Regions from separate parts of the Brevibacillus sp. LEMMJ03 genome, predicted to be linked through region 2. Evidence: riboswitches for the same ligand, from Rfam matches in the RefSeq annotation. Region 2 holds a riboswitch; the other holds the start of a gene.
What was found. A riboswitch is a leader RNA that binds a small molecule or an ion and turns the genes downstream of it on or off. The one in region 2 is predicted to bind glycine.
Positions count from the first base shown of each region.

Region 1: another riboswitch for glycine. It lies ahead of gcvT (glycine cleavage system aminomethyltransferase GcvT); the one in region 2 lies ahead of FOI68_RS02660 (alanine/glycine:cation symporter family protein).

Region 1 covers NZ_VKJN01000001.1:221,457-235,762, reverse strand. Annotated here, with positions in the region: gene FOI68_RS01100 (M28 family peptidase) at 1-1,156, opposite strand, end outside; gene dat (D-amino-acid transaminase) at 1,454-2,305, shown strand; gene FOI68_RS01090 (MFS transporter) at 2,696-3,733, opposite strand; gene FOI68_RS01085 (MarR family transcriptional regulator) at 3,720-4,232, opposite strand; gene FOI68_RS01080 (lipoate--protein ligase family protein) at 4,645-5,475, opposite strand; gene FOI68_RS01075 (undecaprenyldiphospho-muramoylpentapeptide beta-N-acetylglucosaminyltransferase) at 5,557-6,627, opposite strand; gene FOI68_RS01070 (class I SAM-dependent methyltransferase) at 6,823-7,722, opposite strand; gene gcvPB (aminomethyl-transferring glycine dehydrogenase subunit GcvPB) at 8,054-9,526, opposite strand; gene gcvPA (aminomethyl-transferring glycine dehydrogenase subunit GcvPA) at 9,519-10,871, opposite strand; gene gcvT (glycine cleavage system aminomethyltransferase GcvT) at 10,912-12,015, opposite strand; glycine riboswitch at 12,363-12,456, opposite strand; gene FOI68_RS01050 (DEAD/DEAH box helicase) at 12,676-14,306, shown strand, end outside.
Region 2 covers NZ_VKJN01000002.1:2,294-16,599, reverse strand. Annotated here, with positions in the region: gene FOI68_RS02720 (BglG family transcription antiterminator) at 128-2,101, shown strand; gene FOI68_RS02715 (amidohydrolase/deacetylase family metallohydrolase) at 2,061-3,197, shown strand; gene FOI68_RS02710 (hypothetical protein) at 3,188-3,559, shown strand; gene FOI68_RS02705 (glycine-rich SFCGS family protein) at 3,581-3,943, shown strand; gene FOI68_RS02700 (DUF4312 family protein) at 3,947-4,285, shown strand; gene FOI68_RS02695 (DUF4311 domain-containing protein) at 4,307-5,095, shown strand; gene FOI68_RS02690 (DUF4310 family protein) at 5,095-5,745, shown strand; gene FOI68_RS02685 (DgaE family pyridoxal phosphate-dependent ammonia lyase) at 5,789-6,895, shown strand; gene FOI68_RS02680 (KDGP aldolase) at 6,906-7,634, shown strand; gene FOI68_RS02675 (HPr family phosphocarrier protein) at 7,668-7,928, shown strand; gene FOI68_RS02670 (bifunctional transcriptional activator/DNA repair enzyme AdaA) at 8,106-8,672, shown strand; gene FOI68_RS02665 (methylated-DNA--[protein]-cysteine S-methyltransferase) at 8,663-9,136, shown strand; gene FOI68_RS02660 (alanine/glycine:cation symporter family protein) at 9,168-10,532, opposite strand; glycine riboswitch at 10,683-10,800, opposite strand; gene FOI68_RS02655 (electron transfer flavoprotein subunit beta/FixA family protein) at 11,122-11,952, shown strand; gene FOI68_RS02650 (electron transfer flavoprotein subunit alpha/FixB family protein) at 11,949-12,980, shown strand; gene FOI68_RS02645 (FAD-dependent oxidoreductase) at 12,964-14,259, shown strand; gene FOI68_RS02640 (ferredoxin family protein) at 14,259-14,306, shown strand, end outside.

The sequences.
Region 1 (14,306 bases), on a different contig from region 2:
CAGGAGCGACGAGCGCGGCGGCGGGAATCCCGGCGCGGGCAAACACGATCGGTTCTCCCTCTCCGCCCGCCTCGCTCAGTCGGGTGCCGGAAAAAACGGCCCCCGCCCGCGCAGCCAGGTCGGCCGGAAGGTTTCGCTGTCCGTCCGCTGTAACCGCCGTCAATTCCCCCGCGTCCGCGCTGCCGACCCCGTTGAGGCAGAACGCGGCGACGATCTGCTGCTTCTCCGCTTCGGACAAGGAGCGCACGTAGGCAGCGGCCCCCTGCGCCCCGTCGAAAGCCGCTCCCAGGCTGACGAAACGGACTTCGGTGTCAACCTCCTGGTCTGCCAAAAGGCGGGCTGTCTCCAGGAGCACGGCCACTCCGGAGGCTCCCTCGTTGGCGCCCGGCGACGCCGGCAGCGAATCGTGGCGGGCGGTCACCAGTACCGTTTGGCCCGTGTTTGCGCCGTCCGGCTTTCGCGCGGCGATCAGATTGTACGACGTGCGTCGGCTGGTCACGCCGCCGGACACGTTCAGCTCGGCGGACACCTTTCCCTTTTCCAGCAGACGCTGACGCAGGAGTTCCCCTTCCGTTCGCGGGAGCAGCACGACGGGTACGGCCATGTCGAGCGGTTCCTCCAGGGGTTCGCTCCACGCTCCGTCGGCGTCGTTGACGAGAATGGCTCCCGCCGCCTTGGCCGCCGCCGCGTTGCGCACCTTTTCCCCCAAGGGGATCTCCCCCCGCCGAATCAGGAGGATCTTTCCCTCCGCCTGTATGCGGCTCAACTCCGCCGCCGTGCCTCTCCCGGCGTCAACGATCTCGCCCGCCGCCCTGCCGTTGGGTCCGTGCGTCAAGGCGGTCACGTTCCACCTGCGTTCGGGCCAGTCGACCGTGCGCAAGGAGAGCTGCGTCGGCTGGCGGTACACGTAATAGGCAAACGGCTGCAGCCTGGTCTCGTACCCGTACAGGCGAAGCTGCTCTTCCACATAGACGATGGCGGCAAACTCCGATTCCGTCGCCGCCGCCCGCGGCAGACGGGACAGACGCTCAACGTGGCCGTACAGGCCGTCGGCGTCGATCTGATCCTGCAGTCCGGCCGCCGCCCCCGCCGGCAGCGGCAGATTCAAGCTGACAGCCAGCATGGCGACCAACGTCCATCTGCAAAACGCCCTCATGGCATTCTCCCTTCGCAACGCGTTCGTTTCTTTTTATTATGGGCAGGGGCAGGCGGCGGCGTCTAGTCAGAATAGTTTGTCAAATACAGGCACATGCCGTCATCGGGCGACAGCATTTGTGGACCATCCGCAAAATCAAATTGACCCTTGTCCCCCGGTTTGGTAAGGTGGAAGTAGAATCCATCAAGCGCTCGACGCGGATTTTCCGGTCCGCCGCCGGTGGCTGTATGTTTGCGGATGGTTTCTGCAAACCAAAAAAGACATAATATTTGTGTAATAGTGAAGGAGGATTTCGCCATGCTGTATGTGGATGGCAAATGGGTCGAGGCTGACGAACTGGCCGTACACCCGGAAGACCGCGGCTACAACTTCGGAGACGGGATATATGAAGTAGTCCGCATTTACAAAGGGAAAATGTACCAGTGGGACGCCCACTTGACCCGTCTGTTCCGCAGCGCGCGGGAGATCAAGCTGGACCTGCCCTGGACGGCGGCGGAACTGACCGACATCGCCCAGCAGTTGATCGCCAAAAACAACCTGACGACGGACGATGACGCCACCCTCTACCTGCAGGTGACGCGCGGCGTCGCTCCTCGCCTGCACGATATCCCGAGCGGCATCCGGCCGGTCATCATGGGATTCGTCCGGCGCAAGGAACGCCCGCTGGCCGATATGAAAAAGGGACTGACCGCCAAACTGGTGGAAGACATCCGCTGGCTCCGCTGCGACATCAAAACGCTGAACCTGCTCGGAGCCGTGCTGGTGAAGCAGTACGCCAAGGACGCCGGCGCCCAGGAATCCATTTTGCACCGCAACGGCATCATTACCGAGTGCAGCGCCTCCAACCTGTTTGCGGTCAAGGACAACGCCCTGTACACCCACCCCGCCGACCATCTGATCCTGCACGGCATCACCCGGCAAACCGTCATCGACCTGGCAAAGGCAAACGGCATTCCGGTGCATGAGGAGGCGTTTGACATCCAGTTCCTCAAGCAGGCGGATGAGCTGTTCCTCTCCAGCACGACGGCGGAAGTCATGCCCATTGTCGCCGTGGACGGCCAACCGGTTGGCAGCGGCCAGGTAGGCCCGATGGTGCAAAAACTGCAGCAGTTGTTCGAGCAGCACATCTATTCCGAGGTGCTCGTGTAATACGCAGAAACACCCCCTACTTTCCTATCTACGTAAGTGAAGCGGCTATCCGTATCGGGTAGCCGTTCCGTTTTTTCCGCCTTGCCTGCAAAAACCGGTATTCCTTTGTATCTTTGGAACGGAAGACATCCGCCGGCAGATTGTCCCCTGTGCCGTCAAACATCCCTTGGCAAGAATCAGGAACGGGATGGGTACCAGTGCCTCCCGCTCCCGTTGCTCCAGAAATCGGGGCAGCCGTTCGCAAGGAGGAGAATTCATCATGCCCAAACAAGCCCACCGCTGTTTGCAGCCGGTGGTCTTGTACTGTTCTGCGTGATCCGAACGGTGGGGTCATGTCCGTGCAACCCGTACGTCAATGATTCTGCTTCTTTGCTGCTACTTTTTTTCTGCTCATTCGACAGCCTCGTTCACGTTTTGGGGGCGAATCCGCGGCCACAATCCCCAACTCACCCATGCAAACAACGCTCCCAGCAGTCCAAAGACGACGACAGCTTCCATTTTCGCTAGCAGCCAGCCCGATATGACAGGTCCGGCGGCCATTCCCATGTACCGGATAAAATGAAACAGTCCCATTGCACTGCCCCTGTTGTGCTCAAATTCATTTGCCATCATTGTCGAGTACAAAGGGGTTATGACACCTATACAGATCCCGTACATCACCAGAGCCGTAAACATCCCGATTAAAGAAAATGAATGGGTTACGGCAAAAAGCAGAATGCTGCCTGCCGCCACGACGTTTCCGCCTGCACACAGATTCTTGAGCGGAATTCTGGCTTGCAGATAGGTAAAGATCATGCTTCCCGCCATTGTGCTTACCGCCAGTGGCAGATAAAGCAGCCCTACCATTTTCAGGCTTGCATGATAGTGATCCGTCAACAAGACAGGCAGGTATACAATCACGGCGAAATACACGAAGAAAAACAGGAAACTCGAGATCAGAATCGAGCTGCCTATCTTGTTTGTGAAAATGCCGCCATAGTGATTCAGGAGCCTGCCTATCCTGACAGATTGTTTCCCTTCCGGAGTATCTTTCGGGAAAAAAAGCTGATGGGTCAACAGGAGAATGGCGGAAGCGATTGCGAGAAACCAGAAGATCCCGGGATAGCCATACCGTTCTCCCATCAATCCTCCCAGTACCGGGGCTACAGCAGGCGCAACAGACAGCAGCATTTGATACGTCCCCATCGCTTTTCCGCGTTGGCTTCCCTGAAATAACCTTCCAACGAGCGGTCCGAGAACCATTTGCATGATCGCGGTAACGAAAATAAACAGCGATACCGACAGATTCACCATGTTCATGGAAACCTGGAAAGAGTCCCTGATCAGGGGAATGATGGGCGAATAAATATTTTGGTTTAACGATGCAAAGAAGGCGCTGATACAAACCAGATACAAAATGAACGCGGCACTTCCGTTAGCGCTCTTCATCAAGGGTCCCCTGCCTTTCCGTCAGTTCCTCCTGGATTCGGATGGTCAGATCTCGGAGGAATTTTACAATGGCATGCCGCTCCATCTCTGTAAAGCGATCAAGAAACTGGTAGAACTGTTGTTCTTTCCGCTTGTGAATCGCTTCGTGCATCTGAAACACTTGCCGTCCTTTTGGCGTCAGTCGAAAATACACTTCTTTCTTGTTGTCCGTGAATTGGAAGCGTTTAATAAGGTCTGCTTCCAACAATTTTGTCGTAATTTTTGTAATGTTTGCTTTGGACAAATTCATTTTTTTGGCAATGGCACTGTTGTTGATCGGTTCATGCCGACCGATACAGTCAATGACATGAATACTTGTCATATTTCGGGGGAGAAGTTTTCCTTGTTCACCTGTCGCTTGATTCACAAACTCCTGAATATCGGTATCCGCCTTTTGCTCGTTCAGGTGCAGCAGCCTCACATACAGGTCATAAATCAGCTCGTTTGTCAGATCAGACATTGTTCCTGTACTCCCTTCGAATTTATCGTCCACATTTCTTCTGTAAAAATTGTTCACTAGGAAACAAAATCATCTTATTCCTTGTTACCTTATAATGTCAATGACCCTTTTTTGATTACATAAGTAAGAAGCAGTTGATAAGTGAGCAGATATAGTTTACTTGTGAACAAAATATTTTTCGATACCCAACCTTTGTACACACGCAGTCCCTTTATTCCATGATTCGATTTATTTTACCCCAAGCATCTTCTTATCCTTGGACGTTGGCATGACCTATCCGGCGTTGTTTTTGTCACAAAAGAACATGAGAAAAAAAGCTCTCAGGTGCCGATGGTTTGGCCCCTGAGAGCTTTTGTCAAATCCGCATGCGTCCATTTGTTTACCTGTTTTCCCCCGGCGAAAAACCTGTCCGTCAGCGGCGGAAGTTCCACTCGTCGGCGGCGTAGCGGGTACGGACCAGTTCTTCGGCCAGTGCCGTTTCTTCGGGCGTCAGCTCTCCCGGAACCAGCTCCACCTCCAGACCGGATGCGAATCCGTCGCGGAAGGCTTCCACAGCCTCCTGCAGGCCGATGGGCCGGGGGCTTACCTCGTTGATCGTCACCGCCTTTTGCCGGAAGCTCTCCATCATGCGCTGCTTCACCCGCTCGGACGGGAAGTTGAGCAGCGAAAAGAGCAGCTCGACGTCCATCTCCAGGAGAATCGAACCGTGCTGCAGGATCACGCCTTTTTGCCGCGTCTGGGCGCTGCCCGCCACCTTTTTGCCCTCCACCACCAGTTCGTACCAGGAGGGGGAATCAAAGCAGGCCGACGAGCCGGGCGAGCTGTACTTTTCCTTTTCCTCCTCGGTGGCCAGCGAGACCATCTCCGCGCGCAGGCCGAGCCGTTGAAACCCGTGCAGGAGGCCCATGCTGATCACCTTGTACGCTTCCGTCACGCTGGACGGCATCTTCGGATGGCTTTCCGAAACGACGACGCTGTAGGTCAGCTCCTGATCGTGCAGGACGGCCCGTCCCCCGGTCGGACGGCGGACAAAGCCCAGCCCGCGCTCACGCAGCGCCTCCAGGTTGATCTCCTTGGCCGCCTTTTGAAAGTAGCCGATCGACAGGGTCGCCGGATTCCACGTGTAAAACCGGACGGTCGGCGGTACCTTTCCTTCGCTGTGCAGTTGCAGAATCGCCTCGTCGACAGCCATGTTCATGGCCGGCGGCATGGCTTCCGTGACGATAAAACGCCATTGTTCCATAGTTCGACCTCCTCTTGCCCCATCCATTGTACGCCGCCGGCAGCCGGGACGGCAAGGGACGGATGGGCTGTCTGCGGCTGGCTAGCGGCCGGCCGCCGCTTTGATCACCCCAAGCAGCCGGGACAGGGGATCGCCCAGTTCCGCCTGTTCCATCCGCCGCGCGAACTCCCCACGCTTGTCGGCCACACGCTGGACGGCAGCCAGAAAGGCCGAATCGCTCCAGCCTTCCTCTTCCATCACTTCGCAAAACCCCTGCCGCTCAAACGACCGGGCGTTTTGGACCTGATCCCCCCTGCTGGCCGCCTGGGAGAGCGGGATCAGCAGCATCGGCTTGCGCAGGGCGAGAAACTCGAAAATCGCATTGGAGCCGGCACGGGAAACGACAAGGTCCGCGATCGCCAAGAGATCGGCCAGTTCCTCCTGCACGTACTCGTATTGGCGGTAGCCGGGCAGGTGCAGGGCAGCGTCCACCTGCCCCTTGCCGCAGATGTGGACGATCTGAAACCGCTCCAGCAGCGCTTCTGCATTGTCGCGAATCGCCCGGTTTATCCGCTGCGAGCCCAGACTGCCGCCCATGACCAACAGCACCGGCCTGCCCGGAACAAATCCGGTCAGCGCATAGCCTCGCTCTCTTGTTCCCCGCTTCAGTTCCTCCCGCACCACCGCTCCGACATGCTCCCCCTTGCCGCCAGGGATGTGGGAAAGCGTGTCAGGAAAGGTGGTGCACACTGTCCGCGCAAAGGGAATGGCGATCCGGTTGGCGAGACCGGGAGTCAGGTCGGACTCGTGAAGCACGACCGGCACGTTGTGCAGCCGGCTTGCGAGCACTACGGGCACCGATACGAACCCGCCTTTGGAAAAGACGACGTCCGGACGGATGAATCGCAGCAGCCGATGCGCCTGCCACACCCCTTTGAGCACCCGGAGAGGATCGGATGCGTTTTTCCAATCGAAGTAACGGCGCCACTTGCCGGTGGCAATCCCGAAATAGCGCACGCCTTCGATACGGGTGACCAGTTCCCGCTCAATCCCCGCCTCCGACCCGATGTAGGCGACCTTCCAGCCTTCCCGCAAAAAATGCGGCATCAGCGCGAGATTGACGGTCACATGCCCGGCAGATCCTCCACCTGTAAAGACGATCCGTTTGCGCATGCCTCATCGTTCCTTTCCCCACGTCTCCGTACGTTCTCCTCCCATCTTACCACATGATGCAGCGGCCTGCCGTCGTCGCCGTCCGTGAAACCGGCGGGATGAACAGGCCCGCTGCCTCTTGGTGAACCAAGTATACAAAAAAAGCCGGGCACTCCACCCGGCGCACATGATCCCATGAATCGGGGCGGCCATTTTTTACGCGACAGCCCACGCAAAGCGCACGTGATTGCTCGCCTGATAACCGTCCGTTCGGCTCTGGAAATAGCGTTCCTGGATGTCGGACGGGCTTGCGTTTTCATGAAGACGGAGCCCCACACGTTCCAATTCGACAGCCAGCGTTGACGGGTCGAGGGTCGTTTTCATCGGCTCGCCGATCTTTAGCAGCCCCTCCCGCATCTCTTTCATGTGCGGCGTATCTTCTTCCGGCACAAAGTAATCGAAAATCACCGCACTGCCCGCGGGGGCCATGTCGGCAATGGAACGAAGCGTTGCGAACACCTCGTCTCGCGTCAAGTACATGGTGACACCCAGCCAGCTAAAAAAGCTTTTCGTCTGCACATCGTACGACGTTCCCCTGAGTGCATCAGCCAGACTCTCCTTTGTGAAATCCACAGGCACAAAGTGGAGATGTGACGGGATGTCCCATTTCAATTCAGCCAGCCGATTGCGTTTGAAGGCTTGCGTGGCGGGGTGGTCTACTTCAAATACCTGCACCTGGCGCAGGAGATCGGGACGGCGAAACGCAAACGTATCCAACCCGGCCCCGAGTATTACATACTGCCCCACCCCTTGTTGTACCGCCAGCTCAAGGTTGTCTTCCGCATATCGTGAGCGGCTGAGAACATGAGGCAGCCCCATGGCCTGCAATAACGACCGCAGGGGGGCTGCCGCCTGGCCGGAGCGTGCCAGGCTGCTTTCCGGAACGTGAATCTGGAGAGCCTTGGCCAATCCCTGTTCAATGAGGGCACGCCTTTCCTCTGGTATCAACTGGAAGGCGAGAAAGTCATCAAAAATTTTAGGGGTGTCATTCATGGCATGGTAGGCGCGCAAGTAGGCGGTCATGATCGCGGTCAGACTGACGTGGTCTTCTTTCATGGGCATCTCCTCCTTGTAGAGCCGATCTCCCAGGGAATGGAAAGATGGCATTTACAAAGAAGTATACCAAACCCACAGTATATTTCAATCGTTAAATTTTAATCATATCACAAAATTAAAATTTTGTCAAGGTGTGTCTCTCAGAAGAAGATCGTTCTCATGATACGCATGAACAGCCGGCTGCATGCTTTTCATTGAACGATCTCCCTGATTAACCGTCGGCCCAGGTCCTCTGCCTGTGATTTTCGCAACCTGCCGGGAGACCTCCTCATGGCGAACCGTATGGGGGCAAAACGAAAACCGCCCGAAAAAAGCGGGCGGTTTCAATCGGTTACGCTTGTTCCGGCTGGTAGCGGAGGATCGGCTTGCGAGCTGCCGTCGCTTCGTCGAGGCGCTTCACCACGGTGGTGTGCGGTGCTTCCTGGACGATTTCCGGGTTTTCTTCGCACTCGCGGGCGATCTGCAGCATGACGTCGATAAACTCGTCGAGCGTTTCCTTTGTCTCCGTCTCTGTCGGCTCGATCATCAGGCATTCGTCGACGATCAGCGGGAAGTAGATCGTCGGCGGGTGGTAGCCGAAGTCAAGCAGACGCTTGGCGATGTCCAGCGTACGGACGCCCAGCTTTTTCTGGCGGACGCCGGAGAGGACAAACTCGTGCTTGCAGACGCGGTCGTACGGCAGCTCGTAGGCCTGTGCCAGCTTTCTCATCATGTAGTTGGCGTTCAGCACGGCGTTTTGCGATACCTGCAGCAGCCCTTCCGGCCCCATCGTGCGGATGTAGGCGTAGGCGCGGACCAGGATGCCGAAGTTGCCGTGGTAGCCTTTTACGCGGCCGATGGACTGGGGACGGTCGTTGTCCCAGTAGTACGTGCCGTCCGCTTTTTTGCCCACGATCGGGGCCGGCAAAAACGGCTCCAGAATCTTTTTCACCCCGACCGGACCGGCGCCGGGGCCGCCGCCGCCGTGCGGGCCGGTAAAGGTTTTGTGCAGGTTGAGGTGGACGACGTCAAAGCCCATGTCGCCCGGCCGGGCAATGCCCAGAATCGCGTTGGCATTGGCCCCGTCGTAGTACAGCAGGCCGCCCGCTTCGTGGACGATCCGGGCCATTTCCACGATGTCTTCCTCAAACAGGCCGAGCGTGTTAGGGTTGGTCAGCATCAGCGCCGCCGTATCCGGGCCGACTGCCTGGCGCAGCGCTTCGATGTCCACCAGGCCGCGCTCGTCGGACGGAATCGTCACCGTTTGCAGGCCGGCGACCGCCGCGGAAGCCGGGTTGGTGCCGTGGGCGGAGTTGGGCACGATCACCTTCGTGCGCTGATGATCGCCGCGGCTCTCGTGGTACGCGCGGATCATCATCAGCCCGGTCCACTCGCCGGCCGCCCCCGCCGCAGGCTGCAGGGTTACCGCGTCCATCCCGGTGATTTCCGCCAGGTCATTCTGCAGGTTGTACATCAGCTCCAGGGCGCCCTGGACGCTTTCTTCCGGCTGATAGGGGTGGGTTTGGGCGAAGCCCGGATAGCGGGCCACGTCTTCGTTGATTTTCGGATTGTATTTCATCGTGCACGAACCGAGCGGGTAAAAGCCGTTGTCCACCCCGTGGTTGCGGCGGGACAGCTCGGTGTAGTGACGCACGAGCTGCAGCTCGGACACCTCCGGCAGTTCGGCCGGCGTCTCGCGGATCAGATGCTTGGGCAGCAGCGCGGCCACGTCGGCTTCCGGCACGTCGAGCGCCGGCAGGTTGTAGCTCACGCGGCCCGGTTTGCTCAGTTCAAAAATGAGTGCTTTGTCCTTGTCGTTACGCACGTGTGATCGCCTCCAGTTCCTGCGCCAGCGTGTCGATTTCGTCTTTCGTCCTCAGCTCCGTGACGGCGAGCAGCATGTGGCCGGCCAGTTCCGGATAGGCGAGGCCGAGGTCGTACCCGCCGAGAATGCCCTTCGCGAGCAGCGCTTTGTTCACCTCTGCGACCGGTTTGGACAGCTCCACCGCAAATTCGTTGAACATCGGCGCTCCGAAGGTAATCCGGAATCCCTTCGCCTGCAGCGCCTGCTTGGCGTAGTGGGCTTTTTGCAGGTTCATCATCGCCATCTCCTGCACGCCCTGCTTGCCCAGCGCCGTCAGCGTGATCGACGCGGCCAGCGCCAGAAGCGCCTGGTTGGAGCAGATGTTGGAGGTGGCCTTTTCGCGGCGGATGTGCTGTTCCCGCGCCTGCAGGGTCAGGACAAACCCGCGCTTGCCGTTTTCATCCTTCGTCTGGCCGACGATTCGTCCCGGCATTTTGCGCATCAGTTTGGACGTGGTGGCGAAATAGCCGCAGTGCGGTCCGCCGAACGAAGCCGGGATGCCGAACGGCTGCATGTCGCCGGTGACGATGTCGGCTCCCAGCTTGCCCGGCGCTTCCAGCACGCCGAGGGAGAGCGGGTTGGCGGAGACGACCAGAAGCGCTCCCTTGCCGTGCGCGATCGGCTCGATGGCCGCCAGGTCTTCCACGCCGCCAAAGAAGTTGGGGTACTGGACGATGACCGCGGCGGTCTGTTCGTCAACCAGCGCCTCCAGTTCCGCGAGATCGGTCACGCCGTCGCCGGTGAAGCCCGCTTCGATCAGTTCGACGCCTTGTCCGTAGGCGTACGTTTTCAGCACACTGCGCGCCTCCGGATGCACGGCCCGGGAGACGACCACCTTTTTTTTGCCGGTGTGGCCGGCCGCCATCATTGCCGCTTCGGCGAGCGAGGTGGCGCCGTCGTACATGGAGGAGTTGGCCACCTCCATCCCGGTCAGCTCGCACACCATCGTCTGGAATTCAAATATGGCCTGCAGCTCCCCCTGGCTGATCTCCGGCTGGTACGGCGTGTAGGCGGTGAAAAACTCGCCGCGCAGCAGCATGTGGTTGACGACGCTGGGGATGTAATGCTGGTACACGCCGGCGCCCAGGAAGTTGACGTGGGTGCTGAAGTTGGCGTTCTTGCTGGACAGCCCCTGAAAGTAGCGGACCAGTTCCGGCTCGGAGAGGGCTTCCGGGATGTTCAGGCTCCCTTTGAAGCGCACCTCTTCCGGGATGTCGGCAAACAGTTCATCCACGCTGGAAATGCCCAGCGCTTCCATCATTTCGCGCTTGTCCTGATCGGTCTGCGGCAGGTAACGGTATTTCACGTGCGAGGTCCTCCTTTTCCACCCTTGCGATTCTGAGTCGTCAGTTTTTCGGCCGTTTGTAGAACGGAGTGGCCACGACTTCCGCCTTGAGGCGCTTGCCGCGGATCTCCACGTCCAGTTTCGTGCCAATGGCGGCGAATTCCGCTTTGACCAAGGCCAGCCCCACGTTCTTTTTCAGTGTCGGGGACTGGGTCCCGGTCGTCACTTCCCCCACCTGTTGGTCGTCGACGAACACCGGATAATGCGTGCGGGGGATGCCGCGGTCGATCATTTCGATCCCGACCAGTTTGCGGGGCGCTCCGTGTTCCTTTTGCGCCTTCAATACTTCCTGGCCGATAAACGGCACGTCCTTGTCCACCTTGACGGCAAATCCGACGCCGGCCTCAATCGGCGTGACGTCCTGGCGCAGTTCCTGACCGTAGAGCGGCAGCCTGGCCTCGAAGCGGAGCGTGTCGCGCGCCCCCAGGCCGCACGGCACAAGACCGTCCTCTTTACCTGTCTCCAGGAGCTTCTCCCACACCTGGATGGCGTGAACAGCGTCCAGGTAAATCTCGAAGCCGTCTTCGCCCGTGTACCCGGTGCGGGAGACGAGCGCGGGCACACCGTCAATCAGCACGTCCCGTTCAAAGCGAAAGAAGCCGATCTGCGACAGGTCGGTGGGCGTCAGCCGCTGCAGGATGGACTCCGCCAGCGGTCCCTGCAGGGCGAGCTGGGCCGTTTGCGGGGAGATGTTTTCGATCGAGACGCCGTCGATCAGATGCTGGGAAAGCCAGTCATAGTCCTTGTCGATGTTGGCCGCGTTGATCACCAGCAGGTAGTGGTCGTCGGCAAACTTGTACACGAGCAGATCATCCACCGTTCCTCCGTCCGGATAGCACATCACGCTGTACTGCGCCTGGCCCGGCACCAGTTTGGAGACGTCGTTGGTGGTCATGCGCTGCAGGTATTCCAGCGCCCGCTCGCCTTTTACCTCCACTTCCCCCATGTGGGATACGTCGAACATTCCTGCCTTCGTCCGCACCGCTTCGTGTTCCTGGGTGATGCTGGAAAACTGGACCGGCAGCTCCCATCCGCCGAAGTCGATGGTTTTCGCCCCGTACTTCTCGTAAATCGGGAAAAGCGGCGTGCGTTTCAAAGTGGACATGCGGCACCTCCTGAACCGATTGAACTGTTTGTTGAAAGATGAACACAGCCGGCAAAGTCCTCCGACGATCAAGCCGGGTCCTTTGCGGCGGAAGTGTGGGCCGACGCAGCTCGGCATTGCGCCGGAGTGCTTCGCCTCGCGCCCGGAACGTGACCAAAGTGAAGAGGGACGCGTTCACACACGCAAAAAAGGACAGGGTGGGAGAACGGAAAACGCCAAAAAAGACGGCGCCCCCATGTCTCCCCCTCTGTCCTTGGTACCTGAGAGTTGCCTTGCGCAGGCGGGCCATCCGGCGCCGCTGGCAAGTTTCCCCGTTGGTGGCTCCTGCCGAGCTCTCTCCAGAGATGCGTCAAGTAGAGGTACTTTTGCCTGAGAGATTCACCGCTGCCGGCTTGCTCCTTCGGCGCTGTCCGAAAGACAGTCTCTCCCTTCTACTATCATTCGCGTTGGATGTTGGGCCATACATAACTTTTTCAATTGATTCCATACTAAACAACGAACCTACACGTTTATCCTACCACGAGCGTGCTTTTTTGAAAATATGCAAATTGACATTCAACTCATGATTTCGTTAACAATTTTTTCTCCAAGACAAATATTGTTAACAATCAGCTCATCATCTTCATAATAATTGGCATCCTTTAGTAAAGAGGTGCAAAAATGACGAATATTCCTGTTTCGTTCGACACGAAATGGATGGATTTGCTAACGGAGCGCATGCGGCAGGACGGCCCCTGGGACAAATGGGAGCTGTTCCAGCTTGCCCTGGAAGCGGAAGAAGCCTTGGCCGTGCGCGAGTTTGACCAGCTCCAATGCCTCAAGTATCTGCCTTCGCTCAAGCCCTATCCGCACCAGCTCAAAACGGCGGAACGCGTGCTGAACGAGCTGCGCGGCCGGGCCATCCTGGCCGACGAAGTGGGGCTGGGCAAAACGATCGAGGCCGGGCTGATCATGAAGGAATACATGGTCCGCGGCCTGGCGAAGAAGATTCTGGTGCTGGTTCCCGCCTCCCTGGTGATTCAGTGGACCAAGGAGCTGAACCAGAAGTTCGGCATCCCCGCCATCGCCCAGAAAAAAGAGTACATGTGGCGGCAGTACGACGTGGTGGTAGCCTCCATCGACACGGCCAAGCGCGATCCGCACCGACGCCACGTGCTGGACATCGACTACGACATGCTGATCATCGATGAAGCGCACAAGCTGAAGAACAAGCGGACGCGCAACTACCAGTTCGTCAAGGAAATCCGCAAAAAATACTGCCTGCTCCTGACCGCCACGCCGATCCAGAACGAGATGGACGAGCTGTACAACCTGATCAACCTGCTGAAACCGGGCCATCTCGGCCACACCAGCACCTTTGCCACCAACTACGTGGAAGGCAGGCGGCAGGCGAAAAACAACGAGCAGCTCAAGCACGAGCTGGACAAAGTGATGATCCGCAACAAGCGGAGCGACGGCGGCATCCAGTTTACCAACCGCCGTGTGCGGTCCATCCCCATCGAGCTGTCACCGGAGGAAAAGGCCCTGTACGACGGGGTCACCCGCTTTGTCAAAGAGCAGTACCACTCCGGGACGGGCGGCTTCAACTCGCTCGCCTTGATCACCCTGCAGCGGGAGGTCTGCTCCAGCCGGGAAGCCGCGTTCATGACGCTGTACAGCATGCACCAGCGCACCCCCGAGGACTCCCCGGCGAGAGACGAGATTATGGAGCTGGTGGAGCTGATCAAGCGGATCGAGACCCACTCCAAGGCGGCGAAAACCGTGGAACTGATCCGGGAGATCAACGACAAGGTGATCATCTTCACCGAGTACCGCGCGACGCAAAACTACCTGCAAAAGTACCTGCATGAACACGGGATCACCTCCGTGCCGTTTCGCGGCGGATTCAAGCGGAGCAAAAAAGACTGGATGACCGACCTGTTCCAAAACCGGGCGCAGGTGCTGATCGCCACCGAGGCGGGCGGCGAAGGGATCAATCTGCAGTTCTGCAACCAGGTGATCAACTACGACCTGCCCTGGAACCCGATGCGCGTGGAACAGCGGATCGGCCGCGTCCACCGGCTGGGGCAGCAGCGGGACGTCCACATCTACAACCTGTCCACCGTGGGCACGATCGAACAGCACATCCTCAACCTGCTCTACGAAAAGATCGACCTGTTCGAAATGGTGATCGGCGAGCTGGACGACATCGTGGAGCGGCTCAACCTGAATCAGTCGCTGGAGGAAAACCTCATCCGCATCATCATGGACTCCCGCTCCGAGCGGGAAATGGCCGTCAAGCTGGACAACAT
Region 2 (14,306 bases):
TTCGACGGAATCTTGCAAAAATTGCACGATCTGATGGGGAAAAGAATCGTGCTTTACCCCAAGAAAACGGTTTCTTATAATGAACTCAACCAACGCTGACAAGATTCGACGGGAAGGGGGAGGAAAGGTGCAGTTGACCTCGCGTTCCCGCGCGTTGCTGAAAGTGCTGCTGGACAGCTCGCGGCCGATGAAAATCCGGGAAGCGGCCCGCGATTTTCGCGTCAGCGAGCGGACGATCAAGTACGATCTGGAAGCAATCCGCACGTGGCTGAAGGAGCGCCACGTCACCCTGCATTCCCAGCCGAACAAGGGCATCTGGATCAGCGAAAACGAGGAAAAGCGGGCCGACCTGCGCCGCCACCTGGAGGGATGGGGGCGGAGCGACCTGATCCTGCATCAGAAGGAACGGGCCAAACACCTGGCGCTCATGCTGCTGCTCGCCGACGGGTACGTGCGGCTGAACGATCTGGCGGACCGGATGGCGGTCAGCCGCAATACGGTGGTATCCGACCTCAGGGAAGCAGAGAGTTTTCTCGCAGGATGGGGACTGGAGCTGATCAGCAGGCCGCGCTACGGAGTCAGAATTTTCGGAGAAGAGCGGTCGGTGCGCTTTGCCCTGGAATGTCTCCTGCACGATCTCTCGGAAGGTGACGAGATGTTCCGGCTGGTGCGGCGGGTGCAGGGCGGTGCGACGGACTCCGCTGCAGCCGATGAAGCCGGCCCCCTCGTGGAACAGCGGCTGCTCGGCGAAGAGGAGATCCGCCTGATCGATCAGGCGGTGCGAGAGCTGATGGCGCAGCTGTCGTTTGCCGTGACGGACCGGACGCTGATCAGCCTGCACATCCGGCTGTGCATTCTCGTGCACCGGGTGCGCAAGGGGAGAGTCCTGCCTGCCGATGAAACAACCGTCCAAACCGCGCAAGGGTGGAGAGGCTACCCCTTGTTCGCGCAGACGGCCAACCGGCTGTTTGCTGCCTTGGGACTGGCGGTCACTCCCGACGAGCTGGCGTACGGCTGCCTTCCCCTGCTGGGGGCGGATTACCCCCTGACGCCTGTGGGCGGCGGCAGACCGGCCCCCGACATCTACGACGTCACCATCCGGCTGACGGAAGCGGTCAGCCAGGCGATGCAGGTGCCGTTTGCCGACGATCCCGAGCTGCGCGAGCACCTGTTTGCCCACCTGAACGACAGGATCATGCGCTACCTGCAGGGGGTGCTGTACCCCAATCCCTTGACCGGCGAGATCTGCCGCTCGTACCCGCGGATGTTCGCCGCGGTCAAGCGGGCCTGCCAGGACGTGTTGTGGCCGAGCGGCATCTGTCTTCTCGACGCGGACATCGCCTATATCGTGCTGCACTTTCAGGCCGCCTGGGACCGCTGGATGGAGCAGAAAAAGGTGAACGCGCTGGTCGTTTGCGGTACCGGACGGGGCACGTCCCGCTTCCTGAAAACCCAGTTGGAGGCGGAACTGAAAGGGCTGCGCGTCGTCGGCCTGTGCGGCAGCCTGGAGGTGGAGAAGTACCTGGCCAGCCGCAAAGTGGACCTGATCGTCAGCGTTCTGCCGGTAAAGGCGGACGTGCCGGTCGTCGTCGTCAACGCCCTGCCCACCCGGCACGATCTCGAAAAGATTCAAAGCTGTCTGCAAACGATCACCGCACACCCGCCGGTCGACTCGGCCGCGTCCCGAGGAGGCGGAGGACAGTGGCGAAGCGATCTCTGCGCCGACCTCCACGAGCGTGACCTGCCGGTGGTGGAGCGGCTGTCGCAGGACGTGATTTGCAAGGGATTCGAGCTGAGCCAAGCGATTATGGCGGCGTTTCGCGAACACTTGACCGAACAGGCGGCAGGCGGTCTTATGCTCCACATCCTGCTGATGGTCAACCGCTTGACGTTCGGCTCCACCTACGTGGAGTGGCAGGCGGAAGCGGAGCCGGAGGGCGAAGACTACGCCGCATGGCGCAAAACGCTGAAGACCCTCGTGGAAAAAGCCGGGCTTGCGGTGCCGGAGAGCGAGATTACGGCAATCATGCGATATTTTTCGGGGAAAGGGGTGACAGAGAGTGACAACGGATTTGCTCATACAGGGCGGGTGGGTGATTGATCCCTCCCAGTCCATCAACGGACGGTACGACATTGCGATCAGCGGCGGGAGGATCGCGGCGCTGGCGGAGCCGGGACGGCTGCCGGCGGAAATCGGCGGCGCCAGGCAGACGCTGGATGCCTCGGGAACCATCGTGACCCCGGGACTGATCGACCTGCATGCCCACGTGTTTCCGAGGCGGACGCCGCTCGGCATCGAGGCGGACCGCGTAGGGGTCGAACAGGGCGTGACCACGCTGGTGGACGCGGGCAGCGCCGGTGCCCGCACGTTCGCAGCCTTCCTGGACGAAGCCGTCAAACCGGCCGAGACCCGCGTGCTCGCGTTTCTCAACATCGCCGGGGAAGGATTGTGCGGCGGGCTGTCCGAGCTGGCGGACATGGACCGGCTCACGCCTCGGGAAGCGGTAGCGCTCATCCGGGAGCAGCCGCTGATCCGCGGCATCAAGGCGAGAATGAGTGCGTCGGTCGTCAGGGAAAACGGCATCAAGCCGCTGCTCGTCGCCAAGGAAGCGGCCCGGGAAGCGGGCTGTCCGCTGATGGTGCACATCGGCAACGCGCCGCCGGCCCTGCCGGAGATTTTGCGCGAGCTGGATGCCGGCGACGTGGTGACCCACGCGTTTCACGGAAAAACGGGCGGCATCCTGGACGACCGGGGCCGGCTGATTCCGGAAGCGGAAAAGGCGCTGGCGCGCGGCGTGCTGTTTGACGTGGGGCATGGCACGTCCAGCTTCAGCTTCCGCACCATGCGGCAGGCGCGGGCGCTCGGCCTGGCGCCGCATACGATCAGCACCGACATTTACCGGCAGAACGCGGCGGGACCGGTGCACAGCCTGACGACCACGATGACGAAGTTTGTGGCGCTCGGCTTTTCGCTGGAGGAGGTGATCGCCGCCTGTACGGCAGCGCCTGCCGCCGTTTTGCGGATGACGGATGAAATCGGGACGCTGCGACCGGGTGCGGTGGCCGATCTGAGCCTGCTGGAGCTGACGAACGTCCCCGTCGTCCTGACAGACTCGGAACGAGAGCAGCTCACGGCGGAGGAGTCGGTCACAGCCAAGCTGACGATTAAAGCAGGAAAGGTACTGACATGCAGATGATCAACGCGATTGTGCAAGAAGTGGCCAAACAGTTGGATGCGAATTTATCTGAAGTTTCTGAATTAAATAACCTGATGACGGCAGCCCTTGCCGAGACGACCCGTTTGGGATTAACGGTCCCCCGGGACAGGTGGCTGGCGATGGGCGTGCACATGCTGGGATTTCTGCGGCGGATGCGGAGCGGAGAAACGCTGCCGCCCGTGGAGAAGGAGCTGTATGCGGAGATCCCTCCCGAGATGCTGCATCTCGCCGGACGCGTGCTCGCCGCCGCCGGATCGGAACGGGAGGCCGGGGATGCGGAAGTGTTTTTGATGGCCGTCCATTTTGAAGCGGCACGGGCGCTGCAGCAGGAACAACCGTAGAACATGGAGGAGGGTATGCGAATGGCAAAGGTAAAAGTGGTGATTGGCGACCGGCTGGGCAAGGGACACAACGTGGCCAAAGGCGTGGAAGCGGCGGGAGGCTTGGCGATCCTGATTCCCGGCGTCGGCGCGGACATGAAGGTGGGGGACGTGATGTACCGGGAAAACGCCGATTTCGGCCTGTCGTTTTGCGGCAGCGGCGGCGCAGGGGCGCTGACCGCGAAGACGAAGTACGGCTACCCGGTCGAATACGGGCTCAGGTCCGTGGAAGCGGGCATTACCGCGCTTCGAAACGGCAGCAAGGTGATCGGATTCGGGTTTATGGACACGGAAGAGCTGGGCAGACGGATGACCGAAGAATTCATCAAACTGGCGGGGAGGTAGCGCATGTACACGGAAGTGACTCGCACGCTGAGACTGACGGGGAGCGCGGAGACCAAGGAAGGGGCGTTCAACAAGATTTTCGCCCAGATCAAGCACGCGATCGCGCGGGAGACGTCCGATCTGGTGGTGCGGATCGAGCCGCTCGCCGTCGAGGTGGTGTCCGCGACGGAGACGTCGTACCGGGAGCGGCTGTTCGGCCTCTTTTTCCCGCGCACCCGCACGCGATACGAGATTACCGCAGACGTAAGCGTCCGGCTGGGACTGGTTCGGCTGCAGGAGATCCCGTTCCGGCAGCAAAGCGAGCAGCCGACCGGCGTGAAGCAGCTGCTCGGTCAGCGATAGAAAGAAACAGGGGGAACGTTCATGGTGACATGGATGATTGCGTTGAAATCGATGGTGATCGGCGCGCTGGTTGGCTTCGGCGTGGGGGCGGGGGCGGCCCGGATGTTTCACGCGCCGAACGTGCAGGGAATGGGGGCGTTTCGCACCTTTGGCGAACTGAACGCCTGCGCCGGCGACCCGATCTCCCACTTTTCGTTCGGATTGGGCTTCTTCTTCAACGCCTGGGCGTCCGTGGTCGGGGCTGGCGCGCTGACCCAGGATGTGGACCACCGGATTTTGCCCAACTGGGCGGCCGCCCTTTTGCTGTGGAAAAACAAAAACGTGGAAGAGACGCTGCACGACCCGAAAAAAATGGCGATCGTCGGGGCGGCCGTCGGCGCGGTCGTCGTGACGCTGCTCAACTCCACGGCGACGGCCATTCCCCAGTCGATGCAGCTCGTGGCGACGAAAGTCCTGGTTCCGGCCGCCAACTGGCTGATCAATCCGATCATGCCGATCGTCTTCTGGATGGCCGCGATGGACGCGGGCAAGCGAACCGGCGTCTGGGGCACCGTCCTCGGCGGGTTTTCCCACCTGGTCATGGGCAACGCCGTACCGGGCATTGTGCTCGGCATCCTGATCGGAAAAGGGTTGGACGACAGCGGATGGAACCGGATTACCAAAACCCTGGTGACGGCCGTGGTGCTGCTGTTTATCCTGAGCGGGTTCTTCCGCGCGTTTGACGTGGCGCTGTTGAAGAGCATCCAGGTGGAGGTTCCGCAGTGGTTGATTGATCTGCATGAGATGTTTGGATCGGTGGTGAAAAAGTGATGAACGAACGTCAGGCAAAAGGCTTCTGGTATTCGGAATGGGCGTTTCCGCTCTTTGTCGCGTGCCTGTCTTCCGGGATTTTTGCCGGGACTCATCTGTATTATGTGTATCACGTGGGAGCTTTCAACGACATCGCCATCGTCGCCATGCTGGAAGCGGGGATAAAAGGCGGCGGGTACGGAGCGGCTGCTGCGTTTGGCGCCAGCTTCCTGTTCGCCCGCGTCCTGGAAGGGCCGCTGGTCGGCATCCTGGACATTGGCGGATCGCTGCAGACGGGCATCGGCATCGGCGTTCCGGCGCTGATGCTCAGTGCGGGCATGACGGCCCCGCTGCTCTCGTTCCCGCTGGCACTGGCGACGGGAGCGCTGCTGGGACTGATCATCGGCGCGGTGATCATCCTGATCCGCACGTTTACGATCAACGCGGCCCAGTCCACGTTTGGCGCCGACGTGATGATGGGGGCGGGCAACGCAGCCGGACGCTATCTCGGTCCGCTGATCGTCATCTCTGCCATCATGGCGTCCATTCCGGTTGGCATCGGTGCCACCATCGGGGCAGCCGTCTTCTACTACTTCAAAAAACCGATTGCCGGCGGGGCGATCATCGGCGCGATGATTCTGGGAGCCATGTTCCCCATCCCGCCGCAGTGACGCCTGGGGCACAACACACCGGGAAGGAGGGTGCCACAACCAAATGGGCATCTACCAATCATACGGACTTAAACAGGTGATCAACGCCAGCGGCAAAATGACGGCGCTCGGAGCCAGCGCCGTCCATCCCTCCGTCGCCCAGGCGATGGGCGAGGCGGCCATGGACTACGTGGAAATCGCCGAGCTGATGAAAGCGGCCGGCCGAAAAATCGCCGACGCGACGGGAGCGGAGGACGGGTGTCCGACATCCGGCGCGGCCGCAGGCATCGCCATTGCCGTCGCCGCCGTCATCGCCGGCCGCAGCCTGCGCCTGATCGAACAGCTTCCGGACTCGGAGGGGCTGCGCAACCAGATCGTGATCCAAAAAGGGCATGCCGTGCACTTCGGGGCATCCGTCCGGCAGATGATCGCCCTCGGCGGCGGGAAGGTGGTGGAAGCGGGCCATGCCAACCATGTGGAAGAAGCGCACCTGCGCGAAGCGATCGGCGACCGCACGGCGGCGCTCCTGTACGTGAAGTCTCACCACGCCGTGCAGAAAGGGATGCAGCCGCTGGAGACGATGATCGCCCTGGGCAGGGAGTACGGACTGCCCGTCATCGTGGACGCCGCCGCTGAAGAAGACCTCCGGCTGTACATCGCCAAGGGAGCGGATGCGGTCATTTACAGCGGCGGGAAGGCGATCGGCGGTCCCACCTCCGGGTTTGTCTGCGGCAAAGCCGAGCTGATGGAAGCCTGCCGCGCCCAGTACAAAGGCATCGGCCGGGCGATGAAGGTGGGCAAGGAGGCGATCGTCGGCCTGCTGGCTGCACTTGAGCGGTACGAATCGGCCAGCGGCGACGCCGGGGAGCAGCTTCGGCTGGTCGAACGGCTCGTCGCGGCGATCAACGAACTGCCCGGGCTTCATGCCGCCGTGGTGCAGGACGAAGCGGGGCGCGCCATCTACCGCGCCCAGGTAAAGGTGGACGAGCGGACGGCAGGGATGACGGCCCAGGAGCTGATTCGCCTCCTGGAAGCGGGCGACCCGGCCATTTTCACCCGCAACCACTACGCCAACACCGGCGTGATCGCCTTTGACCCGAGACCGCTGCGCCCCGGACAGGAGGCGATCATCGCCGCCCGCCTCCGGGAGATTTGGACCAACAGGAAGTGAGGGAGCAACCGTGTCAACGAACAAGCCAACCATCCGACTCAACGTCCTCGCCAAACACGTGGAAAACGCCAGGGAGATCGTCGAAGCAGCCGACGGCCGGGTGCTGATCGGCGTGATGGTAAAAGCGTATCCTGACGCGGACGCCGCCGCTGCCGCCGTGGAATCGTTCCAGCGCGCCGACGTGCCCGTCTCCGTGGGATTGGGGGCCGGCGATCCGACTCAGTGGAAAAAGGTGGCCGAGGTGGCCGCCCGGACAAAACCGGCCCACGTCAACCAGGTGTTTCCCGCCGCCGGCTACACGCTGGGCCGCCTGCAGCAGGCGGGGAGCGGCCACACACTCGTCAACGCGCTGATCGCCCCCAGCGGCACACCCGGGCGGGTCATCGTCTCGACCGGCCCCGTGAGCGGAACCTGGCAGGAGACCGTCTCCTGCGAGGCGGCTGCGGCGATGCTGGCGGAGATCGGCGTGCATTCGGTCAAATTTTACCCGGTGAACGGATGCGAACGCCTCGACGAACTGAGGGCGATGGCCCGCGCGGCGGTCCGCTGCGGATTGTCCGTGTTCGAACCGACCGGAGGCATCGACGCATCCTCCATCCGGCGTGTGGTGGAAACCTGCCTGGAGGAGGGGGTCCAACAAGTGATTCCGCACATCTATACCTCCATCGTCGACAAGGCGACCGGGCTGACCAGGACGGACCAGGTGAAAGAGCTGATCGCCGCCCTGCCGCACGTGTAACGCCTGCAAAGAGAGATAGGAGTGGATTCATCGATGATGGAAAAACAAGTGATCGTCAACCTTCCCCAGGGACTGCATGCCCGTCCCGCGTCCGCATTCGTCCGGACGGCTTCCGTTTTTGCCAGTGACATCGGTTTGCGCAAAGACGGAAAGACGGCAAACGGAAAAAGCATCATCAGCATCATGTCGCTGACCGTTGCCCAGGGTGAGCAGGTGACCCTGACCGCTGACGGACCTGACGAGCAGCAGGCGCTGGAGGCGCTGGAAAAGCTGCTGACGACGGCAGCCGAGTAGGGTCCCCCGTACCGTATTCAAACGGAACCCGAAAACGGCCTGACCTGTGCGAAAAGCCTTCCCGTGTGAAACGGGGAGGCTTTTTTCGCAATCTTGCGCTCTCATTTCCCGCACCTACCGTGCCGCGCCGGACGAGGTTATACTGTCGGTAGATGCGCGGAGAAGGAGGTAGGCGCGATGAACGATGAACAATGGCGGGCCATCGTCGAGTGCGACCCGTCCTGTGACGGCCGCTTTTTCTACGGCGTGCTGACCACGGGCATCTTTTGCAAGCCCTCGTGCAAGTCGCGGACGCCCAAACGGGAGCACGTCCGCATCTTCGCCAGCGCGGACGAAGCGCTGCACGCCGGCCTGCGCCCCTGCAAGCGCTGCCAGCCGCACAGGGCGGATTGGCGCTCTCCCGACGAGGAGCTCGCACTGCGCGTCAAGCAGTTGATCGCCGACTGTTTTCCCGAGCCGCTGACGCTGGGGGAAATCGCCTCGCGCCTGCACGTCAGCCCGTATTACCTGCAGCGGTGCTTCACCCGCCTCATGAACTGCTCCCCGGCGCAGTATCTCGTCCACACGCGGATCGAGGCGGCCAAAAGGCTGTTGGCGGATACGCGGCTGAGCATCGCCGAGGTGGCCATGCAGGTGGGATTTCGGACCGGGGCATACTTTGCCCACGTGTTTCACAAACAGACAAAGCAAACCCCGACGCAATATCGCACGTGTGCGGAAAGGAATGAACAGGAATGGCCGTAGGGTACTTCGCTTCCCCCATCGGACTGCTGGAGGTGAGGGGGGATCGCGACGAGGTGACCTCCATCCGCTTCGTCGCGCGCGCCGAGGAGGCGGCAGATACGGCAGCCGACGCCGTTCACATCTGTCTTCGCCAGTTGGAGGAGTATTTCCAGGGAAAGCGAACGGCGTTTCAGGTGCCGCTGAAACGAACCGGCACGCCGTTCCAGCGGCAGGTGTGGAGCCGGGTCGAGACGGTTCCGTTTGGAAGGACGGCTGTCTACCGGGACATTGCCGCCAGCCTGGGCCGGGCCGGAGCGGTCAGGGCGGTGGGCAGCGCCAATGGGCAAAACCGCTTTGCCATCGTCATCCCCTGCCACCGCATCATCGGCAGCGACGGCAGCCTCCGCGGCTACGCCTGGGAGCTGTGGCGCAAGGAATGGCTGCTCGACCACGAGCGGCGGGTAACCGGCTCGTTTCTTTCGTGAACGAGGTCCATGACGCAACGGGCGGAGCGAGTCAGCCAGCCAGCTTTCGTTTTGCGGTGCCGGACGCTTCCTGTTCCAAAAAGCGCCGGGTTTCCGCCACGACGACGCCGGAGAGGCCGATCAGGCCGATCAGGTTGGGGACGGCCATCAGCCCGTTCATGATGTCGGACAGCGTCCAGACGAGGTCCAGCTTCAGCGTCGCGCCGACGCCCACCATCGCCACCCAGACGAGGCGGTAGCAGCGGCCGGAACCTTTGCCCGCCAGGTATTCAAAGCACTTTTCGCCGTAGTAGGCCCAGCCGAGAATAGTGGAGTAGGCAAACAGGATCACGGCGACGGCCAGCACGTAGCTGCCGGCCGGACCAAATACGGTCTGGAACGCGTAGGTCGTCGCCTCCACTCCCGATTTGCCCGTTTCCCACGCGCCGGTCGTCACCAGGGCCAGACCGGTAATCGTACAGACGACGATGGTGTCGAGAAAGGTGCCGGTCATCGAGACCAGCGCCTGTTTGGCCGGCATGTCGGTCTTGGCGGCAGCGGCCGCGATCGGGGCGCTGCCCAGCCCCGCCTCATTGGAGAAGACGCCGCGGGCCACCCCTTTTTGAATCGCCATCGCCACCGTGGCCCCCAAAAAGCCGCCCGTGGCCGCCGTTCCGTTGAAGGCCCCGTCGAGAATGATGGATACGGCCTGCGGCACCCGGTCCAGGTGGAACAGGACGACGCAAAGGCCGGCGGCGATGTAAAACAGGGCCATGAACGGCACGAGAACACTGGTCACCTGGCCGATCTTTTGCACGCCGCCCAGCACCACGAAAGCGGTGAACAGCGCCAGCACCGCGCCGGTCGCGAGCGGGGGAACGGCGAAGTTCAACTGCAGCGCTTCCGCCACCGAGTGGGCCTGCACCATGTTTCCGATCCCGAACGAAGCCAGCGTGCCAAACAAGGCAAAGAGCACGGCCAGCCATTTTTGCTTCAACCCCCGTTCGAGGTAGTACATCGGGCCGCCGGAATACCGGCCGTCCGCTTCGCGAATCCGGTATGTGACCGCCAAAATGGCTTCGGCATACTTGGTGGCCATGCCGAACAGGGCGGTGACCCACATCCAGAAGAGGGCGCCGGGGCCCCCTGTGGCGATGGCGGTGGCGACGCCGGCGATGTTGCCCATCCCGATGGTGGCGGCCATCGCCGTCATCAGCGCCTGAAAGTGGTTGATATCCCCGGCGGAGCCGCTCTCCTGCCGGCCAAAGGCCAGCCTCAAGGCATACCACAGCTTGCGGAACTGCAGCCCCCTGAGCCTCACCGTCAGCATCACGCCCGTACCCACCAATAGCACCAGTGTGGGCAGTCCCCATACGTAGCCGTTGATCACATCCAGCCACTGCATCAGCTTGTCCATGTTGGTTCCTCCTTGTTTGTGCATACAAAAGAAAAAAACATTTCATCGCGGATGAAATGTTTCTGGAGCGGGCATGGACGCAAAACGGCCCGTTCATGGGGGGCCTTTGGATCCACACGGCCAAACCGCCATTCCGGTCGTCTTGTGAGTGTCGTCCGCTCTGTCCTTTTACCTGAGAGATTCATTCGCGTACGCCGCGCGAATTTGCTCCTTCGGTGCCCGTGCCCCTCGCCGATGCGGAAAGGGGGGTCTCTCCAGAGGTTCGTCCCCATTCAGTTTCACTTGTTGCCAAGACCTGAGAGTTTCGGGATGAGCTCCCTTGCCCCGTCGGTAGATCGTTTCCAATCTTTTCCTGAATGGTTCATCCGATCACATATGCTGTTTGACAGAAAAAATATATAGCTGAATTGAACTTTTGTCAATCCGGTGTAAATGTTTCGTCCGTGTCCCCCATTCCCAGGTCTAAGTGACGTCTCCCCGCAATACGTTATAACCATGAACAACACGCTGCCCGAGAAGCGCCAAAAAAGAGACAACCCGTGCGGGACTCCGATGCCAACCGCACCTGGCAGCGAGGGGGGATTTGTGCATGCTGCATATCGTCGCCTGTATCAAGCAGGTGCCGGACACGAAGATCATCAAGATGAACCCGAAGACCAACACGATGGACCGCTCCAGTGCTCCGGCGATTCTCAACCCGTATGACGCCCACGCCGTGGAAGAGGCGGTCCGGCTGAAGCAGCGCTACGGCGGCACCGTTTCCGTGCTGACGATGGGGCCGCCGCCGGCCGTCAAGGCGATTCGCAAGTGCATCGAGATCGGGGCGGACGAGGGCTACATGATTACCGACCGGGCGTTCGCCGGGGCGGACACGCTGGCCACCAGCTATGCGCTGACCAAGGCGCTGGAAAAAATCGCCAGGGAGAAGCCGATCGATCTGATCATCTGCGGCAAGATGACGATCGACGGCGACACCGGGCAGGTGGGGCCGGGCATCGCCAGACGGCTCGACATGCCGCCACTGACCAGCGTGAAAAAGGTGGTGGAGATCAACAAGGAGCAGGGATACGCCATCGTCCACCGCAAGCTGGAGGACGGGTACGAAGTGATCCAGTCCACGCTGCCCTGTCTGTTTTCCGTGGAAAAGGAGATCAACGAGGTGCCGTACTCTCCGCTGCCCAACATGCTGCGCGCCGCCCGCTACCAGCCCGTCATCTGGTCCGTCAACGACCTGGAGGACGTGGATCGGAGCCTGCTGGGGCTGAAAGGCTCGCCCACGATCGTCGCCAAGGTGTGGCCGCCGGAGAAGCCCAAGGGAGGCGAAAAGCTGCAGGGGAGCGCGCGCGAGCAGGTGAACCGGCTGATGGAAATCCTGGCGGAGAAGAAGGAACTGTTTCGGGCGAAGGAGGGACGGGCATGAACCTGGCGGAATACCGCGGCGTCTGGGTGTTTTTGGAACAGCAGGACGGCCGGATCGCACCGGTGTCGCTGGAGCTTTTGGGCGCGGGGCGGAAGCTGGCCGACAAGCGGGGCGTGCCCCTTTCCGGCGTGCTGATCGGCGACCAGGTGCGCGAACTGGCGGCGGACGCCTTCCAGTACGGGGCGGACGTCGTCTATCTCTACGACGACCCGATCTTTCGCGACTACCGGACCGAGTCCTACATGCGTGCCGTGATCGCATGCGTGCAGAAGCACAAGCCGGAAATCCTGCTCTACGGGGCCACGTCGACCGGCAAGGATTTGGCCAGCGCCGTGGCGACCGATCTGGAGACGGGGCTGACCGCCGATACCACCCTGCTTGACGTGGATCAGGAGACGGGTCTGCTGGAAGCCAGCCGTCCGGCGTTCGGCGGCAACATCATGGCGACCATCCTGTGCAAAAAGCACCGGCCGCAGATGGCCACCGTCCGGCCCAAGGTAATGAAAGCGCTGCCGCCCGATCCCAACCGCTCCGGCCAGATCGTGGAGGAGCGGATTCACCTGCGGGAGGAAGACATCCGCACCAAAGTGCTGAAAATCGTCCGCGAAACCAGCAAAAAAGTGCGGCTGGACGAGGCGGACATCATCGTCGCCGGGGGCAAGGGGATGGGCAGCAAGGAGGGCTTTCAACTGATCCACCGCTTCGCCGAGGCGATCGGCGCGACGGTCGGGGCCAGCCGGGACGCCGTCGAGGCGGGATGGATCGACCACCAGCATCAGGTGGGGCAGACCGGGGTGACGGTGACGCCGAAACTCTACTTTGCCATCGGCATTTCCGGCGCGATCCAGCACCTGGTCGGGATGCAGAACTCCGGGCTGATCATCGCAATCAACAAGGACCCGGACGCGCCGATCTTTCAGGCGTGCCACTACGGCCTCGTCGGCGACGCGTTTGAAATCGTCCCGCTCTTGATCGAGGCGCTCCAGGCGGAATCGGACAAGGAGGTGCAGTATGGCGGAAAAGTTTGACGCAATCGTGGTCGGTGCCGGACCGGCGGGCACGGCGTGCGCCTACACGCTGGCGAAGGCCGGCGTCAGCGTCCTGCTCCTGGAGCGGGGCGAATATCCCGGCTCCAAGAACGTCATGGGCGGGGTGCTCTACCGCAAAATGATGGAGGACATCATCCCCGGCTTTTACAAGGAAGCGCCGGTGGAGCGGCCGATCGTGGAGCAGCGGTTCATGATGCTGGACGAACAATCGGCGCTGACGTTCAGCTACAAGGGGCTGGAGTGGGCCGAGGAGCCGTACAACAACTTTACCGTGCTGCGCGCCAAGTTTGACCAGTGGTTTGCCGACAAGGCGGTGCAGCAGGGGGCCCTGCTGGTAAACGAGACGGTCGTGCTGGAGTGCATCGTGGAAAACGGCAACGTGGTGGGGGTCCGCACCGACCGGCCGGACGGGGAGGTGTTCGCCGACGTGGTGGTGCTGGCCGACGGCGTGAATTCGCTGTTGGCCAAGTCGCTCGGCTTCCACAAGGAGTTCCGGCCCGACGAAGTGGCCCTCGCCGTCATGGAAGTGCTCAAGCTGGACCGCAGGATCATCGAGGACCGCTTTAACCTGGAAGGGGATCAGGGCTGTACCATCGAAATCTTCGGCGACTCGACCAAAGGCATTCTCGGCACCGCCTGGCTGTACACCAACAAGGACAGCCTCAACATCGGCGTGGGAGCGATGCTGTCCGGTCTGATCAAGCATAAGCTCAAGCCCCACGCGCTGCTGGACTACGTCAAAAACCACCCGATGATCCGCCCCTACATCCAGGGCAGCGAGCAGCAGGAGTACCTGGCCCATCTCATCCCGGAGGGCGGCTACCGCTCCATGCCCAAGATCGTCGGAAACGGCGTGGTGGTGGTAGGGGACGCGGCCCAATTGGTCAATGCGATCCACCGCGAGGGTTCCAACATGGCGATGACCTCGGGTGTGCTGGCGGCGGAAGCGATCCTGGAGGCGAAAGAGGCGGGAGACTATTCGGAGAAGACGCTGGATACGTACCGCAAAAAGCTGTTGGACAGCTTCGTCGGCCAGGACCTGAAAAAGTACCAGGACGCCACGCATCACTTCGAACGTTCTCCGCAGTATTTCGAACGGTACATCTCCATGATAAACCGGGCGGCCAGCCAGATGTTTACCGTGGACGGCAGTTCCAAGTGGGAGAAGCAGAAGAAAATCTGGCGCGACCTGGGTACGGCCAGGGAGAAATGGAAGATGGCCCGCGATCTGATGCAGGCATGGAGGGTGATGAAGTGATGAAAGAGCTGCCCAAAGGCCAATCGATCGAGGAAAAGCAGTACCTC